Regions from separate parts of the Mesorhizobium album genome, predicted to be linked through region 3. Evidence: riboswitches for the same ligand, from Rfam matches in the RefSeq annotation. Region 3 holds a riboswitch; each other region holds the start of a gene.
The links. A riboswitch is a leader RNA that binds a small molecule or an ion and turns the genes downstream of it on or off. The one in region 3 is predicted to bind cobalamin.

Region 1 (4,608 bases), on a different contig from region 3:
GCTGCTGCTCACGCGTTTACGGGTCACAGGGGCCGCGCGAGCTCAGCCTGCTGTTTCTCCCGCATGGCGCATGCTGCCGCAACCATGTTAATGAGGGCAGGGCGGACCTCCTCCCATTTGCGAGTTTTGAGGCCGCAGTCCGGATTTATCCACAGTTGACCATCGGAGAGTCGCTCGCGGGCAAGCATGACGAGCTCCGAAATCTCGGCGACTTCCGGAATGCGCGGTGAGTGGATGTCATAGACTCCGGGACCGATTTCGTTCGGATATTTAGAGCTCGTAAAGGCGTCCAGCAGTTCCATTGCCGAGCGCGATGTCTCAATCGAAATTACATCCGCGTCCAGCTCAGCGATCGCGTCGATGATCTCGTTGAACTCCGAATAGCACATGTGGGTATGGATCTGAGTCGAGTCCTTTACACCTGTTGAAGCGATCCGGAAGCATTCGACCGACCAGTCAAGATAGACCTTCCAGTCGCACTTGCGCAGCGGCAAGCCTTCGCGAAACGCGGCCTCGTCGATCTGGATCATCCTTGCGCCTGATCTTTCGAGGTCCGTCACTTCATCGCGAACAGCGAGCGCGATCTGGCGGCAGACCTCGGAGCGGGGTACGTCGTCGCGAACAAAAGACCAATTGAGAATGGTCACTGGGCCTGTAAGCATTCCCTTGACAGGCTTTTGCGTAAGCGACTGGGCGAATTGCCACCAGCGCACAGTCATCGGATTGGGGCGCGATACGTCGCCGAAGATGATGGGGGGACGCACGTAGCGCGACCCATAGCTCTGCACCCAGGCATGTTCGGTGAAGGCGAAGCCGGAAAGTTGCTCGCCGAAATGCTGTACCATGTCGTTTCGTTCGAACTCGCCATGCACCAGCACGTCCAGCCCGATCTCGTCCTGCCAGCGAATAGCAGCCTCGATCTCCTTCTTCAGAAAGGTTTCGTAGTCGACATAGCTGAGCCGGCCCTTCGCGTGAGCGGAACGCGCCTTGCGCACCTGAGGCGTCTGCGGAAAGGATCCAATGGTCGTCGTCGGGAACGGCGGCAGGCCGAGCGTGCGGGCCTGGACCCTGGAACGCTCGGCAAATGCGCTCTTTCGTTGCTTCATGGCGCTTTTGATGTCGGCGATCCGCCCTTCAACGAGCGGGTCATGGACCTTCGTGGATGTTGCGCGAGTCGCGGCAGCCTCGGTAGAAGCTTTCAACTCGCCAGCCACGGCGTCTTTACCTTGGGACAAGCCCGAGCCAGGATGACCAACTCGTCGGTCTTCTGGGCCGCGAAGGCGAGCCACGACCTGATGTTCGCATCCAGTGCCGTCTCCATACGCAAGTCGATCGGCACATGCAGCATCGAGCACGAAGGCGCGATCTCGACTCGATCCAAGGGCCAGCCCGCGACGATCGGCTTGATGCGGTCGAGAATGGCAGTGAGGTTCGCGCGCCAGACGTTGCGGCCATTGATCAAGCCAAGCGATAACACCAGATCCTTGGGCGCGAGCCGACCAGCCGTCTCCAACTGTTCGGGAGCATGGGAGAGATCAAGATGCAGGCCGGCCACGGGCAGCGATATCGCTGTCTCGAGATTGTCTCCCAGCGGCCCGAAATAGGTAGCCAGCATGATCTTCAATGCGATACCCCGATGGTTGGGGCGTGGGGGACAATGAAGGCGCCAGTAGGCCGGTACGAACGCCGGGCTGCAGCGGCCACCGAGACACCCCGCCCGTGGACAATAGTTCGCCGTGGCAGGTCTCCTGGCTCAGGGGTCATCGCCTCTACCCGCCTTCCCGAGGCTGTTCGCCTCAGTGACATGAGTGGGGTCGGCTCGCCTCTAACAGTTGCGGGGGCAGCGCCGGCATCGCACCGGCTTCTTAGCTCCGCTGCGGCAGCGCCGTACGGAGAACCATGGCTTGGACACAATCACAGCAGTCCGCTCTTTTGTCAATCTCGCATAAAGAAATCTTTATGTCATTATGTGGACGCGCTTTGTACCGTCGCAGTGATTTCCAAGCCGCGTGGAGGGACGAACAAGGGGCGTTTGGATCGTGAATATGTTTAGTTCGGCAGGCGGTAAGGCAGATTGGCTAGATGAAGCCAGACCTTGCCCGCTGCAGGTGGCCGGGCCAAATCGGCAAATGGGCGCTGTGCAGAACTGTGCCAGACGGTGCGATCCGGCTCGGCTGCGCAAGGGTTGCAGGGCCTTTGGTCGGACCGATTTGGCGGAAGGGCAGGGTGGCGCCCCCAGCAGAACTGCGAGGCTAGAATAGGTCTCTTGCTGGAGTACGCCAATGTGGGCGTCCGCGCGCCAACTGATATCAAGATCCCCTGAAACCGGTAAGTGGCCCCAACCCGTTTCCGCGTTCCGGTAACTAGACTGGAACGCCAAGAGGAAAACCGCCCTCAACGGGATGCACGTGCGACATTTCGATTTGCCCGCGCTTTCCTAAACAGCTTTCACTAGGAGGAAGGAAGCTAGTCCTTGGCACGCCCCTACAGCAGCCCGGCTTGCTCGGCCTCGCGGCGCAGGTTCTGGCGCGGGCGCGGGCCGATCTGCTGGATCACCAGGCCGGCGGCCAGCGAGCCGAGATCGCCGCACTCCTTGAGGCTGCGTCCGGTCGTGTAGCCGTAAAGGAAGCCGGCGGCATAGAGGTCGCCGGCGCCGGTCGTGTCGACCAATTGCTCGATCGCCGTCGCCTCGATGGTGACGGTCTCGTCGCCGCGCACGATGACCGAGCCTTTCTCAGAACGGGTGACGGCGGCTATTCTGCAGTCCTTGCGGATGGCGGCCAACGCCTCCTCGAACGAGGAGGTCTCGTAGAGAGACTTGATCTCGTGGCTGTTGGCAAAGATGATGTCGACGGTGCCGCAGCGCATCAGCTCGAGGAACTCGTCGCGATAGCGGTCGACGCAGAAGGAATCCGATAGCGTCATCGACACTTCGCGGCCGGCGGCATGCGCCAGCCTCGCGGTCTGCCGGATCGCTTCCTTGGCGCGCGGCGGATCCCACAGATAGCCTTCGAAATAGGTGACCCTGGCGCCGGCGGCCTTGTCGGCCTCGACGTCCTCCGGCCCGAGTTCGATGCAGGCGCCGAGATAGGTGTTCATCGAACGCTCGCCATCCGGCGTGACGAAGATCATCGAGCGCGCCGTCGGCGGCTCGCCCTGGAGCGGCCTGGTGTCGAAGGCCACACCCTGGGCATGGATATCGTGGGTGTAGATTTCGCCGAGCGCGTCGTTCGACACCTTGCCGAAGAAGGCGGCGCGGCCGCCGAAGCTCGCGACACCCGCCGCCGTGTTGCCGGCGCTGCCGCCCGAAGCCTCGATCGCCGGCCCCATGCGGCTGTAAAGCAGCTCGGCGCGCCTGGTGTCGATGAGGTTCATCGCGCCCTTGATGATGCCGTTGGTCTCGAGAAAAGCCTCGTCGCACTGGGCGATGATGTCGACAATGGCATTGCCGATGCAAAGCACGTCATATTCCGGCATCAAAGTCTCCGCCAACGACTGCCGGCTTTCTGCCACGCCGGCCGGGCGCGCGATCAGTTGGGATGGGCTTTCAACATGCCAATCTATTCGGCACGAGTCTCGCGGCGCTGAGAGCCTTGCATCGCGCCGTAGGTGCCAGCCTCTCCCAGGTAGACTCACCCGAAGTGCTCATAGGTCGCGGCTTTGTGACCCGAAATAAATGCACCCGGCTTGACCTCGCTGCCCTCAAACAGGCTTGGGATTCCTACCACTTTTAGCGAATTGGTATTGCAAAGCCTCTGTGAATTTTATGGAAGGATCTCTTACGATGCTCAACCGAAACGCAACGCTATGGCGGAGACGATCCGAGGTGGTAGCGGGGCTGATGGTGCCGCGCGACGGGGCGTGCGAGACGGCTATTTGACCGGTTTGCACTCCGCCGTCTGGCTGGTCTCAGTTGATTAACCGTGTTGTGAAGCAGATGACAGGTGCCGACCTTGCCCCGTTAGACAGAGCGCGCGGAGGCCCGAGAGGGATTGCTGGCTTGACGGTGCAGCGCCTGCAAAATCACGCGACTGGCGCGACCATTTCCGGTCAATCTCGCGAACGCGGCAGCGCGATAGGAAAATTCCTACTCTGCTGCCGCTCAGGCGCAACAGTCCTTGTTAGGCGGAGGCTTGTCGGGCGGCTGTGGGATGTTCCAGATATGCACCATCGATGGCTTTCTGGCCTCGACAGTCAGATACGAGGCGTAAGCCTTCACTCGTCTAATCCCTGGCCTCCACGGCATTTCCGACCTTGGGTTTACGCCAGCGACGTCGATCAAATGGGAACATAATGTAATCCCGCACGGTCAGCGGCTCGGGCTGGTTTCGCATGCCAACCTCCGGCCACTCATTCTTTTTTGGCCAGTATGCCGTTAGAAAAATCGTATCCCAGAGGGTTGTGAAAAACCCATAGTTTCGGTGCCGGTGATGCGGTTCCATCGAGTGGTGGATGCGGTGGAATTTGTTGTCGCCAATAATGTATCGAAGCGGCCCAAGATTGATGCGGGTACTAGAGTGCGAAAGATGGGCCTGGAACGTAATCAGCGTCATGGCAACGATGGGCACCACGCCAGATTCAAAATGGATCAGAGCGAGTGGCAGTGCT
Region 2 (4,608 bases), on a different contig from region 3:
TTCCATTCATAGGCAAAGCCGACGGTCAGCACCGCCAGGAACACCATCATTGACCAGAAGCCGAGCATGCCGACCTTGGAGAAGGACACCGCCCACGGAAACAGGAAGGCGACCTCAAGATCGAAGATGATGAACAGGATCGACACCAGATAGAAGCGGATGTCGAATTTCATGCGGGCGTCGTCGAACGAGTTGAACCCGCATTCATAGGCGGAAAGCTTTTCCGGGTCGGGGCTGCGGTAGGCCACCAGGAACGGCGCTATGATCAGCGCCAGACCGACGACCATCGCCACTGCGATGAAGAGGACGATGGGCAGATACGAACTTAGGAGTGCGCTCATGCGGCGGCTTTCCGTTGGCGGCCAATTCACTTTGATTACAGCAACGGACTCTAATGCGGAAGCGTGACAGATTAACCGCTGAACCGTTTTAGGTGGCCTATGCTGCGACGCGGCGAGGGTTAGCGCAGCGGTTTCAGCGACGCAAGTCAAACCTTGTTCAAAATCCGGCCCTGGGCGCCATATCCGAAGAAACTGGTCCGATCCGCTCCTGTTTGATTTCCTTCGTTTTTTACTCCACTTTTCTCTCCTGACATATCTCCCGCCATTTGCCTGCTAGCATGACATGAATCGCCCGCTGGAAATGCCGGCAAAGGATCAGGGGTAACGGGATAGCCTGATGAAGGAAACGATTTCGCTCGCCATGGCCAGGCGCATCGCGCTCGGTGCGCAGGGCTTCACCGACCCTCGCCCGGCCGGCGAGCCCAACCGCCGGCACCTCGCCCGCGTGCTCTCCCGGACCGGCCTGCTCCAGATCGATTCTGTCAGCGCGGTGGTGCGCGCCCATTACATGCCGCTCTATTCGCGTCTCGGCCCTTACCCGCTGGCGCTGCTCGACAATGCCGCACGCACCCGCAAGCGCGCCGTCTTCGAATATTGGGCGCATGAAGCCTCTTTCCTGCCGGTTGAGACCTATCCGCTGATGCGCTGGCGCATGCAGCGCGCCGAACGCGGCGAGGAGATGTATCTCGGCCTCGCCAAGTGGGGCCGCGAGCGCAAGGAGATGATCGACGAGATTTATAAAGAGGTAGCCGAACGCGGACCGATCGCCGCCTCCGACATCGAAGGCCACAAGGGCAACGGCGGCTGGTGGGGGTGGAGCGAGGCCAAGCATGCCTTCGAATGGCTGTTCTGGGCCGGGCGCATCACCACCGCCTACCGGCGCGGCTTCGAGCGCTATTACGATCTGCCGGAGCGTGTTCTGCCACAGTCTGTGCTGGATCTGCCCGTGCCCTCCGTCGAGGACGCGCACCGCGAATTGCTGCGCATGTCCGCGCGCGCCCATGGCATCGCCACGTATGGCGACCTGCGCGACTATTTCCGCCTGGCGCCGGGCGACACCAAAGACCGCATCGAGGAACTGGTCGAGGCGGGCGAGCTGCTGCCGGTGCGCGTCGAAGGTTGGGATAAGACCGCCTATCTCCACAAGGATGCCCGCTTTCCGCGCCGGATCGCGGCGCGTGCCCTGCTTGCTCCTTTCGATCCCGTCGTCTTCGAGCGCACTCGGACGGAAAAGCTGTTCGGCTTCCGCTACCGCATCGAGATCTATACGCCGGCCGAAAAGCGCCAGTATGGCTATTACGTGCTGCCCTTCCTCCTTGGCGACCGGATCGTCGCCCGTGTCGATCTGAGAGCCGACCGCCCTGCAAGTGTTCTCCGTGTCCACGCCGCCTATGCTGAGGCCGGAGCGCCGCCGGAGACGGCCGCGCAGCTCGTCGAGGAACTGAAGCAGATGCAGGGCTGGCTTGGATTGGAGCGCATCGAAGTCGCGCCGGCCGGCGACCTCGGCCCGGCGCTGGCCGACATTTCGGTGTCGTAGCCGCGCGTTGACAGCCGGATAGCTCTAAGCCTAAATCCGCCACAGACGGTCTTCTCCCGGCAAAGGGAGGAGCCAAGAGGGAATGCGGTGCGGGCAAAAAGCCCAAATCCGCGGCTGTCCCCGCAACTGTGAGCGATGAGCCTCAGCCGAAAGCCACTGGGATATTCCCGGGAAGGCGGCGCCAAGGCGATGACCCGCGAGCCAGGAGACCTGCCGTCTGAGACTTTAAGTATCCGATCGTCCGGCGGGTTTTCCGGGCAAGGAGCCTGGTTTTGGATCGCAACGACAGTCTTCCGGCTAATATCGCGGACATTCCATCCGAGCCCGGCTACGCGTTGGCGGAAGTAACCGTCATCGTCTGCTCCTCTTGCCGCGACGAAACCGGCTCGGACGCGCATCCGCGCGCAGGCACACTCCTTGCCGCGGACGCACGCCGCGCCGCTTCGGGCCAGGAGATCCGCATCCGCACCGTCGAATGCCTCGGCAACTGCAAGCGCCGCCTGAGCGCCGCACTGCTTCGCGACGGCTGCTGGAGCTACGTCTTCGGCGACTTGGACACGACCAGCGGCCCAGATCTCGTCGCCGGCGCAAAACTCTTTGCTACCTCGACCGACGGCCTCATTCCCTGGCGTGGCCGGCCAGATTCCCTCAAGCGTGGCCTGGTTGCCCGCGTCCCTCCCCTCGACATGCTGAAAGACTGACCATGAACGCCCCAGATTCGTCCGGCAACTTCTCCCGTGTTCCCTGCACCGTCGTCACCGGCTTTCTCGGCGCCGGCAAGACGACGCTGATCCGCAACCTGCTCGAAAATTCCAAGGGCAAGCGGCTGGCGATCATCGTAAACGAGTTCGGCGATGTCGGCATCGACGGCGAGATCCTGAAAGGCTGCGGCATCGACACCTGCCCGGAGGAAAACATCGTCGAGCTCGCCAATGGCTGCATCTGCTGCACCGTCGCCGACGATTTCGTGCCGGCGCTCGATCAGATCCTGTCGCGCACGCCGAAGGTCGACCACATCCTGATCGAGACCTCCGGCCTCGCTTTGCCGAAGCCGCTCGTCCAGGCTTTCCAGTGGCCGACAGTGAAGAGCCGCGTGACGGTCGATGGCGTCATCGCCGTGGTCGATGGCCCGGCACTGGCCGACGGCCGCGTCGCCTCCGATATGGACGCCCTGCAGGCGCAGCGCGCCGCGGACGATTCGCTCGACCATGACGATCCGGTCGAGGAGGTGTTCGAGGACCAGATCGCCTGCGCCGACCTGATCATCCTGTCGAAGAGCGACCTGATGGATGCGGCGGGCTCGGCCCGTGCCAATGCCGTCATCGGCGAGCATGTAGCGCGCGCCGTGAAGGTCGTGCCGACCACGCACGGCAAGGTCGATCCGTCGGTGCTGCTCGGCCTCGGCCTCGCCGTCGAGGACGATATCGAGAACCGCAAGACGCATCACGACGACGAGCTCGACCACGAGCATGACGATTTTGACTCCTTCGTTATCGATATCCCATCGATTTCGCATCCGGACGAGCTGGCAAAGCGCGTCGCCCTTGCCGCCGAGCAGGAAAACGTGCTGCGCGTCAAAGGCTTCGTCGAGGTCGGGGACAAGCCTATGCGGCTGCTGCTCCAGGCCGTCGGCCCGCGCGTCAACCACTATTACGACCGCGCCTGGACGGCTGAGGACGACCGCCGCTCGCGGCTCGTCGTCATCGGGCTCAAGGGGCTGAACCGCCCGGCGGTCGAGCGTATCCTTGCCGGCTGAGGCCAACGCGAAAAGCGATGCATATCCTCACCACGACATCCTCCTCGCTCGACGATCTCGCCGAGCCGATCGATCTCAGGCAGACGCCTGCGGATGTCGTGGCGCTGTCCTTCACCGACAGCGATCTCGCCGGACTGGCCGCAGCCTGGAAGACTGACGCCGAACGGCTGCCGTCGATGCGGCTGGCCGCGTTGCGCGATCTGCGCCATCCGATGTCGGTCGATCTCTGGATCGACAGCGTCGCCCGCCATGCCAAAGTCGTTCTCGTCCGCATCCTCGGCGGCTACGACTGGTGGCGCTACGGCTGCGACCAGCTTGCGGCGGTCGCGCGCGAGCGCGGCATCAAGCTGGCGCTGCTGCCGGGCGAAAGCCATAACGAGGACCAGCGACTGATCGAAGGCTCGACCCTGCCGCGCGCCGAGCTCGACGCCCTGCTCGGCTATTTCCGCGAAGGCGGCCCGGCCAATATGAGCGCGCTGGTGAAGAGGTTGGCGCGGCTGGCGGGGTCGGACGCGGCGGTGACCGAGCCGGTTGAAGTGCCGAAGGCGGGGTACTATCAAGCTGGACTGGGCGTCGTGGAGAGGCCGGACCTTTCAAACGTCGGCGTTCCTTCGCACCCCCCTCTGTCCTGCCGGACATCTCCCCCGCAAGGGGGGAGATCAGCCGTCACCGGCTCCGTCGCCTTTTCTGAAAAATCGACGACAAAACCTCCTGCGACGTCTGTGATTGGCGAAAGCATCAATGACAACTCAATCTCCCCCCTTGCGGGGGAGATGGCCGGCAGGCCAGAGGGGGGTGTGAAGGAACTCGGCGCCGACAATCTCGGCTCCCCTATCATCCCGATCCTGTTCTACCGTTCGATGCTGCTCGCGGCAGATATTGCGCCAATCGACGCACTCGTTGACGCACTACGCTCGCAGGGCATGGAGCCAGTGCCGATCTTCGTTTCCAGCCTTAAGGATCCGGCGTCCTTG
Region 3 (4,608 bases):
TCATCATCCGCAACACCTCCGGCATCGTCTGCACGCCCATGCCGCGCGAGGAGGCGAGGCGGCTGAACCTGGCGCCCATGGTGGCCGACAACGATTCCGCCCACACCACCGCCTTTACCGTCAGCGTCGATTTCAAGCACGGCACCACGACCGGCATTTCCGCCGACGACCGCACCCTTACCGTGCGCAACCTTGCCAACGGCAATGTCGGCGCGTCCGATTTCGTGCGTCCGGGCCACATCTTCCCGCTGATCGCTCGCGAGGGCGGCGTGCTGATGCGCTCCGGCCATACGGAAGCGGCGGTCGATCTGTGCAAGCTCGCCGGTCTGCCGCCGATCGGCGTCATCTCCGAACTGGTCAACGACGACGGCACCGTCAAGCGCGGGCCGGAAGTGCAGGCTTTCGCCGAAAAACATGGCCTCAAGCAGGTCTCGGTCGCCGATCTCATCGCCTACCGGCAGCGCAAGGAAACCCTGGTCGAGCGCGTCGCCTGCTCGGACATCGAAACGCCCGGCGGCAAGGCGCAGGTCTTCACCTATACGCTGCCTTGGGATTCCATGCACCACGTTGCGGTCGTCTTCGGCGACATCCGCGACGGCGAGGAGGTGCCGGTGCGCCTGCACTCGGAGGATGTCGTGACCGATGTGTTCGGCACCAGCCACCGCCTGGAGGACATCATGAAGGCGATGGGCGAGCGCAAGCGCGGCGTCATCGTCTATCTGCGCGAAGGGTCCGTCGGCGTCGCCCATCAGGAGCGCAAGCGACCCGCGAGCGGCGACCGCGAGGATCACGAGGAAGCGCGCCGGCGCGAGAACGAGTGGCGCGAGATCGGTCTCGGAGCCCAGATTCTCAGGGATCTCGGCATTTCCTCGATCAACCTGATCGCCTCCCGCGAGCGCCACTATGTCGGCCTCGAGGGGTTTGGCATCCATATCGCGAAAACCGCGATTCTTTAGGATCGAATGAATAGCACCGGTCGAGGACGGGGCCGGTCGCTTGTTTCACCCGGTAGGAGCAACACTCGCGCCACCGAGCCCGCAACCTGGCGCCGCCACCCTCTGCAGCAGCATCTTCAGATTGAATGCGCCGGCCGTGATAGACTTGTGCACCGCTTTGAGATGGGCACGGCGCCGCGCTTGATTGACAATTGATGGCGTAAGCGCAACCTCTTCGGCCATTCTCTGAGGCGGGAGAGTCGGGCCATGTGGGACTTCAGCATCGGCCGGTCGGTGTCCATCATGATGCGGACATGGCCGTTCATCGTCTTTCGCATGATCGTCTATTTTGGCATCACGCTGGCCTACATCATGGCGACCGGCACCGGCGCCAGTGTCGGCTACGGCGTCGGCCACATCTCGACCGACCCCGACGGGCCGATGTCGTTTGCGCTGTGGGGCGGGGTTGTCGGCTTCGGCGTCGTCTCAGTCGCCGTCTACTGGATCCGCGAATACATCCTCTATGTGCTCAAGGCCGGCCACATCGCCGTCATGGTCCACCTGATCGACGGCCACGACGTTCCCGACGGCCAGGGCCAGATCGCCTATGCGAAGGAAGTGGTCACCCAGCGTTTTGCCGAGGCCAACATCCTTTTCGTCGTCGACCAGCTGGTGAAGGGCGCCATCCGCGCCATTACCGGCCTGATCGGCGGCATCGCGGCGTTCCTGCCCATTCCAGGCTTGAGCGGCATCGTCAGCTTCATCAACACGGTCATCCGCCTGTCGCTGACCTATGTCGACGAGATCATCCTCGGCTACAATATCCGCATCAATTCGAGCTCGCCTTTCGAGACCGCCAGGCAAGGCGTCGTGCTCTATGCGCAGAACGGCAAGCACATGGTCAAGAACGCGGTGTGGCTGGCTGTGATCATGTGGGGCGTGTCCTTCGTCATCTTCCTTTTGATGCTGGCGCCCGCCGGCGCGATCCTCTGGGTCATGCCGGGCCAGCTTGCCGGCTGGGCCTTCGTGCTGGCCATCGTCTTTGCCTGGGCCTTCAAGGCGGCCTTCATCGAGCCCTTCGCCATCGCTTCGCTGATGCAGGTCTATTTCGACACCATCGAAGGCCAGGTCCCCAATCCGGAATGGGACCGGCGCCTGGCCGAAGCGTCGTCCAAGTTCAGGGAGCTTCGCGACAAGGCGCTCGGCACCTTCGGCGGCTCGCGCTGGGATTCGCCAAGGGCTGCTTGATCGGCAACCCTGACCCAGGAAGGCAGCCTGATCACGGCTTCGCCCTTTCGCCGGAACCAAGTCGGGTGATCGCCGATTTGAGCGCCGCCTCGCCGGCGCCGCAAAAGGTCTCGCTCATCACCAGTTCGGAGAGCGGCAGGCGCTTGCCCCAGCCATGCGCTTCGAGATCGGGCCGCGGCGCGAATTCCGAGACGCGGCCGACGCAGAGATAGGCGATCGGCGTCACATGCTCGGGGATCGCGAGCAGCCGCTTCAGCGCCTCGGTCTCGATGATGCTCACCCAGCCGACGCCGACGCCTTCTGCCCGCGCCGCCAGCCAGAAATTCTGCACCGCGCAGACGGTGCTGTAGAGGTCCATCTCGGGATTGTGCCAGCGCCCGAGCGGCGAATCCTTCGAGCGCTGCCGGTCGCAGGTGATGCACAGGTTGAGCGCGCTTTCGCAGATGCCTTCGAGCTTCAGCTTGCGGTAGAGCGCCTGCCGCTCCGCTTCGATCGCCGGCAGTTCCTGCTCGCGCGCGGCGAGGAACAGGTCGCGCACCTGCCGCCTTCGCTCGCCATCGCGGATGACGATGAAGTTCCACGGCTGCATGTAGCCGACCGACGGCGCGTGATGGGCGGCCATCAGCAGCCGCGCCAGCACGGCATCGTCGAGATCGTCCGAAACGAAATGGCTGCGCACATCGCGCCGGGTGAACATCGCCCGGTAGACCGCATCGCGCGCCGATTGGTCAAAGTCATCGCCGCCCACGGCGGCCGTTCGTGCCTGCATCGCTTGTCCCCTTGCGACAGCAGTCCTCCGCCTGACCATGCGGATGACCATGTCTGCCGGGCCGGTCTTCTGGCTCGGGATCGTCCCGCTCCGGCGCCTTCCCGTCTTGGACAGTGGCATTTGCCGGCGCGGTCCCCCTCACAGCGTTGGGCACGCCACGGAATTCAACCGTGTTCCCGATTCTCCCGCGTCTGCGGGCACCAGGCAGCACGACGACTTTACCGCGAAGCTTCAGCCGCGCCAATGCCGCCTGCGACATGGGGAGGCGCGATTTTCCCCAGCCATTCGGCGCTGCAACATGGTCATTCGGGCCGCGGGTGCCTAAATTAGGCGCCATGACCACCCGTCTCTACACCCATCCGGTATTCCTGGAACACCTGACGCCGCCCGGTCACCCCGAGCGGCCCGACCGGTTGCGCGCCATCGAGCGCGTGCTGGACGACGAGGCTTTTTCGGCGCTCGACCGCGTCAGAGCGCCGGAAGGCGATGAGGCGACCATCCTTTACGCGCACCCGGAAGATTTTGTTGCCCGCATCCGCGCGGCTATCCCCGCGAGCGGCATCGTCTCGATCGACGCCGACACCAGCGCCAGCCCGAAGAGCTGGCAGGCCGCGGTGACGGCGATCGGCGCCGCCAATGCGGCGATAGATGATGTCTTCGAAGGCCGCGCCGCCAACGTCTTCGTTGCCGCCCGTCCGCCCGGACACCATGCCGAAAAGACCACAGCGATGGGCTTTTGCCTGTTCAACACCGCGGCGATCGCCGCCCGCCATGCGCAGAAGAGGCATCAGGCCGAGCGTGTCGCCATCGTCGACTGGGACGTGCACCACGGCAACGGCACGCAGGACATTTTCTGGGACGATCCCTCGGTTCTCTATTGCTCGACCCACCAGATGCCGCTTTATCCGGGCACCGGCGCGAAGAGTGAAACCGGCGTCGGCAACATCGTCAACGCGCCGCTTGCGCCGCGCACCGGCAGCGAGACTTTCCGCGACGCCTTCCTGTCGCGCGTGCTGCCGTCGATCGATGCGTTCGCGCCAGACCTGATCATCATTTCCGCCGGTTTTGATGCGCACCATCGCGATCCGCTGGCCGAGATCAACCTGACCGAGGATGATTTCGACTGGGCGACCGGCCAGCTGATGGAGCGCGCCGGGCGTCACAGCGGCAATCGGCTCGTCAGCCTGCTGGAGGGCGGCTACGATCTGCAGGGACTGGCATTTTCGGTCGCCGCCCATGTCGGGCGGCTGATGAAGGGATAGGATATGGCTGGCGAAGGCAATGAGGACGTCAAGGCGATGAGCTTCGAACAGGCGCTCGACGCGCTGGAGAAGATCGTCGATGATCTGGAGCGCGGCGATGTCGCGCTCGACCAGTCGATCAAGATCTACGAGCGCGGCGAGGCGCTGAAGGCCCATTGCGACCGCTTGCTGAAGGCGGCCGAGGACAAGGTCGAGAAGATCAGGCTGTCTCGCGACGGCAAGCCGGTGGGAACCGAGCCGCTCGACCCCGACTAGGTCGGGAGGGGCGGGGAGAAAGCAGGTTTAGGAGTTCAAGCATGTGCCGAAACATCAAGACCCTGTTCAACTTCGATCCGCCGGCGACCGACGACGAGGTCCATGACGCGGCGCTGCAGTTCGTGCGCAAGCTGAGCGG
Region 4 (4,608 bases), on a different contig from region 3:
CGATGATCGGCCATCGCACGCCGAAACATGAGGCCTTCGGCCGCGCCGCGGCGCTGTTCGATGACAGGATCAACTTGCCTGCATCGCGGCTCACCGGCCTGCTGATCGTGCTCGCGGCCTTCCTGGTCAAGGGCGCCGACCCCCGTAGTGCCTGGCAGGTGATGCGCCGCGACGCGAAGAAACACCGCTCTCCCAATGCCGGCTGGCCGGAAGCCGCCATGGCGGGCGCGCTGGGCCTGTCCCTGGCCGGGCCGCGCAGCTATGGCGGTGAAATCGTCGAGGATGCCTTCATGGGCGAAGGCGGCCGCCGCGAGGCCGAGAGCACGGACATCAGGCAGGCGCTGAAACTCTACCGCGTTGCCGACGGACTGCTGCTCGGCCTGTTCGCGATCCTGTCGGCGATCGTGATCTATCTGACCATTTCAATCAGCCGCTAAGGTGTGTTGAGAATCAGGTCACCTGAATATCAACATGCCTTAAAACTCGATCCCCTGCTGCGCTTTCACGCCGGCCGCAAAGTGATGCTTGGTCAGCCCCATCTCGGTGACGAGATCGGCGGCCTCTACAAGCAGCGGCTTGGCGTTGCGGCCGGTGACGATGACATGCAAACCCTCGCGGCGGGTCTTCAGCGCCGCAACCACCTTTTCCAGATCGAGGTAATCGTAACGCAGCGCGATGTTGAGCTCGTCAAGCACGACGAGGCTGATCGACGGATCGGCCATCAACTCCAGCGCCTTGGCCCAGGCTGCCTCCGCGGCAGCGATGTCGCGCTTCAGATCCTGCGACTCCCAGGTGAACCCCTCGCCCATCGTGTGCCAGATGACGCGGTCGCCGAAAGCTGCGAAGGCATCCTTTTCGCCGGTGTGCCACTTGCCCTTGATGAACTGGACGACGCCGACGCGCTTGCCGTAGCCGAGCATCCTGAGCGCTAGGCCGAAGGCAGCGGTGGTCTTGCCCTTGCCCGGCCCGGTGTTGACGATCAGCAGCCCCTTCTCGATCGTCTTGCCGGCAACCTCGGCATCCTGCACAGCCTTGCGCTTGGCCATCTTGGCGCGATGGCGTTCGGCATCCTTGTCGTCAATGATCTTGTCGTCGATTTCGGCCATGTCACTTCACCTTGAGCGGCAGCCCCGCGACGATCATCAGTACGCTGTCGGCGACCGCCGCGACCTGCTGGTTGAGCCGCCCGGCGGCGTCGCGGAACCGGCGCGCCAGCACATTGTCCGGCACGATGCCGAGCCCGACTTCGTTCGACACCACGAACCAAGGCCCGCGCGGCCGTGACAGTATATCCGTAAGCCGCCGGCACTCGGCCTCGATATCATGGTCCGCCAGCATATGATTGGTCAGCCACAATGTCAGGCAATCGATCAGCACTGGCTGATGATCAGGCAAAGCCTCGATCGCACCGGTGAGGTCGAGCGGCGCATCGACGGTCACCCAGCTTTCGCTGCGCCGCGCGCGATGCAGCGCGATGCGCTCGCGCATCTCGTCGTCATAGGCTTGCGCGGTGGCGATGTAGACCCAGGGCGACGGGCTTGCCGTCGCCAGGGTCTCGGCATACGCGCTTTTTCCGGAGCGCGCACCGCCGAGGATGAAGGTCAGACGACCCTCTGCGCGATCAGGCAAAGCTGTCGCGCAGGCTGGTCGCCGTGCCGGTGAAGCGGCCGCGCGCCACGCCGGCAATTGCGCCCAGCACCAGCCAGAAAACTAGATCGGTGAGCGTCACCGCGACCACGAACTGATGATGCAGCCCCTCCGGAATCGCCGTCTCGAAACTGTCGGGCTGTGGCGCGCCGATAACGTGCGGCGCCACGATCAGCACAACACCGAGGATCGCCAGCGGCAGCGACTTGCGGAAGGCGATCAGACCGAGACCGACCGCGGTTGCCGCCACTGTCGAAATCCACCAGATCTGGCGCGGCAAAAGCTCGGCCGCGGGCATTGCCGGCAATTCCGGCGGCAGGCCGAGGCCCGGCGCCAGCGTGAACACGGCGAAGCCGGCAAGGCCCCAGAACACGCCCTGCCGCCAGTTGCCGATGCCGCCGGCGAACTCGGAGACGGCGACCAGGATCAGCGCGAAGCCGATGCCGGTGACGATATTGGCGACGACGTTGAAGGCGAAGCGCTCGAAGCCGTCGGCCGGCGCCCAGCCCTCATCCTCGGCCGGCGCAGCCGCTTCGGCCGGCGCCGGAGCCGCACTGCTCATCGCGTTGTCCGCCGGGGCGGCCGAACTCATTGCGTTGTTGCTTGTGCTGGCGGCGGCGTGATCGTGGTGATGACCGCCGCCCGCCTTTTCGTACACTTCCGCCTTCAGGATCAGCGGCACGGTCGCATAGGCCTGCATGCAGGCGAGAACCACGCCCGCCACGAGCCCCGCGATCGCCGCGATGAACACGACGTTGCGAAACAGATTCATGATGTCAGGCCTTGCTCAGTGGCAGGGAAAAGCCATCGAATGGCGATAGTCGTGCGCAGCGTTGTGGACCGCATCGATATGCGAGAAGCCGACGAAGCCGACGACGAAGATGCCGAGCAGCGCGGCCAGGGTCAGCTGCATGATGCGCGACTGCGAGGAGACGGAGGCGCCGAGGGAGACGGAAGCGGTATTCATGTCTTGTCCTTTCGCCCTCCACCCGAGGGCATCGAAGTCAACTTTCCTGTCGCCGGCAGGTCTCCTGGCTCGCGGATCCGCGCCCTTCCCCACCTTCCCGAGGAAAACCCTCAGTGGTTTATGGAGAGGACTACCGCACACAGTTGCGGGGGCAGCCACGGCTTTGGGCAGGAAGTTCGCCCTCACCGCATTCCCTCTTGGCTCCAAAAACGGAACCGACGACGGCGCAGACTATATGCAGAATCGCCGCACCCGGCAAACCAAATTCCGCCATGTCGGAGCGTGATTGCGGCACGCATTGGGAACTAGGAGCCGGCGATCCTTGCGGCGACAAGCTGCTGCAGCCGCCACAGATGGGCGTCGTGGATGCCGCGCGCCTCGAGATTCTTGACAGTATTGTAGAGATAGTCGGCGCCTGACCCCCAATGGCCGCAGGAGGTCGCCAGCCTTTCGACCACCTCGCCTTCGCTGAGCGGGCCGGCATAGGTCGTGCCTTTGCGGTTGAGAACGAAGGCGAGCGCCCGCAACGGCCCCTTGTCGGTTGCGAGTTGCAGCACCCGCGGCCGGTAGCTGGTCGGCTTCAGCGTCATCTCGCGCCGGAAAAGCTTGTCCAGCGCCTCCCGGCGGTCGCCACCGTCCAGCCGGAAGGCGACGCCCTTGCATTGGCCGCCGCGATCCAGCGCCATCATCAGGCCAGGGCTCTCTTTGGTGCCGCGCCAGCGCGTCATCTTCATGCAGAAGGAGCGATGCCAGCCGCGCGCCACGGCGACCCGCTCCTCGACATGTTCGATCTCCGGCTTCCAGATCAGCGAGCCATAGCCGAACAGCCAGAGAGGCTCGGCTGCAGGCAACTCGCCCTCGAACGCATCCAGCATCTCTTCATAGTCGCTGTCGCGGAGATGCTGCGCATCAGGATCGGGCCCTGGGTCCTCGACCGCGCGAAAACAGCGGGCGACCAATTCCTCGGTGAGCGACATCGTTCTTGCAGGCATCCGGTTGCTCCTTCGGCCGCCGGCGAGTTTGCCGACGATAGCGGACCGAGCTTAAGGTCCTCGCATAATCGCCACAATGTGGAAGGCCGGCCAGGTGGCCGATCAAAACGACTTCGGCAGATAGCGCCAGGTGAAGAAGCCGCAGAAGGCGGCCAGCAGGCCGAGAGTGACGAAGACCGAGCCGAGGCCGAAGAAAGAGAGCACCACCGAATAGACCAGCGGCGGCGTCAGCTCGGAAAAGTCGAGGTAGGTGCGGTAGACCGCCGCCATCTGCGCCCTCTCATAGGAACGCACCGAGCGCATGAAGGCGGTCGAGCCAAGCGCATCGAGCGCGATGGTGAAAAGCGCGCTGCACAGCAGGAAGGCGGCGGCGAGCAACGGCTCGGCTTCGCCGACGCCGCCCGCAAGAAGCAGCATGGCCGACATGGCGAAATAGGCGAAGGTCATGGTCCGCCGCCCGCCGAAGCGCTTGCCCGCCTTGCCCCAGAAGATCGCCATGAAGAGCAGCGCATTGCCGGCCGAAACCAGCAGCCCGCCGGCAAGCTTGCCCTCGCCGGTGATCACCATGAACAGCGGGCCATAGACGAAGAAGGTCGTCCAGAAGCAGGAGCGGCCGAAGGCGATCAGCCAGGCGAGACGCAGCCTCGGCTGCGCGATGAAGCGACCGATATTGGCGAGCGGATTGGCCGGCCGGCTCTTGCCGGGGCGGATCGACGGGTTGTCGGCCAGCCGGTAGGTCCAGAACAGCGCAAGCAGCGCCAGCGCGAAGGCCACGACCGCGCCATGCGCGGCATAGATGCCGAAGCGGGTGTAGATGAAGACGCCGAGCGTCGGCCCGCCAGTCCAGGCAAACATCGACCAAGCTATGCGCAGCGATTCCGCCTGCATGAAGTCGGTCTTGCGGATGTGGTCCATGATGTAGAGGTTGAGCGTGATCGACAGCGCGCTCGCTCCCATGACGCGGCACAGCATTCCGGCGAGTTGTCCTGCCAGCGTGTGGGT

Region 1: linked by a shared signal. The riboswitch ahead of metE (5-methyltetrahydropteroyltriglutamate--homocysteine S-methyltransferase) and the one ahead of bluB (5,6-dimethylbenzimidazole synthase) in region 3 are both predicted to bind cobalamin.
Region 2: linked by a shared signal. The riboswitch ahead of RFN28_RS23115 (DUF1636 family protein) and the one ahead of bluB (5,6-dimethylbenzimidazole synthase) in region 3 are both predicted to bind cobalamin.
Region 4: linked by a shared signal. The riboswitch ahead of RFN28_RS06710 (CbtB domain-containing protein) and the one ahead of bluB (5,6-dimethylbenzimidazole synthase) in region 3 are both predicted to bind cobalamin.

The regions. Positions count from the first base shown of each region.
Region 1 is NZ_JAVIIW010000024.1:5,118-9,725, forward strand. It holds partial or broken gene metE (5-methyltetrahydropteroyltriglutamate--homocysteine S-methyltransferase) at 24-1,624, opposite strand; cobalamin riboswitch at 1,722-1,917, opposite strand; gene RFN28_RS20190 (adenosine kinase) at 2,485-3,477, opposite strand; gene RFN28_RS20195 (sterol desaturase family protein) at 4,224-4,608, opposite strand, start outside.
Region 2 is NZ_JAVIIW010000030.1:49,343-53,950, reverse strand. It holds gene RFN28_RS23125 (NADH-quinone oxidoreductase subunit A) at 1-341, opposite strand, end outside; gene RFN28_RS23120 (winged helix-turn-helix domain-containing protein) at 679-1,878, shown strand; cobalamin riboswitch at 1,908-2,110, shown strand; gene RFN28_RS23115 (DUF1636 family protein) at 2,151-2,579, shown strand; gene cobW (cobalamin biosynthesis protein CobW) at 2,582-3,634, shown strand; gene cobN (cobaltochelatase subunit CobN) at 3,652-4,608, shown strand, end outside.
Region 3 is NZ_JAVIIW010000017.1:121,660-126,267, forward strand. It holds gene ribB (3,4-dihydroxy-2-butanone-4-phosphate synthase) at 1-956, shown strand, start outside; gene RFN28_RS16280 (hypothetical protein) at 1,203-2,183, shown strand; gene bluB (5,6-dimethylbenzimidazole synthase) at 2,215-2,952, opposite strand; cobalamin riboswitch at 2,994-3,172, opposite strand; gene RFN28_RS16290 (histone deacetylase family protein) at 3,288-4,214, shown strand; gene RFN28_RS16295 (exodeoxyribonuclease VII small subunit) at 4,218-4,469, shown strand; gene RFN28_RS16300 (DUF2277 domain-containing protein) at 4,511-4,608, shown strand, end outside.
Region 4 is NZ_JAVIIW010000005.1:214,007-218,614, forward strand. It holds gene cbiB (adenosylcobinamide-phosphate synthase CbiB) at 1-437, shown strand, start outside; gene cobO (cob(I)yrinic acid a,c-diamide adenosyltransferase) at 477-1,106, opposite strand; gene cobU (bifunctional adenosylcobinamide kinase/adenosylcobinamide-phosphate guanylyltransferase) at 1,108-1,629, opposite strand; gene RFN28_RS06705 (CbtA family protein) at 1,622-2,419, opposite strand; gene RFN28_RS06710 (CbtB domain-containing protein) at 2,435-2,614, opposite strand; cobalamin riboswitch at 2,652-2,849, opposite strand; gene RFN28_RS06715 (gamma-glutamylcyclotransferase) at 2,920-3,606, opposite strand; gene RFN28_RS06720 (MFS transporter) at 3,709-4,608, opposite strand, start outside.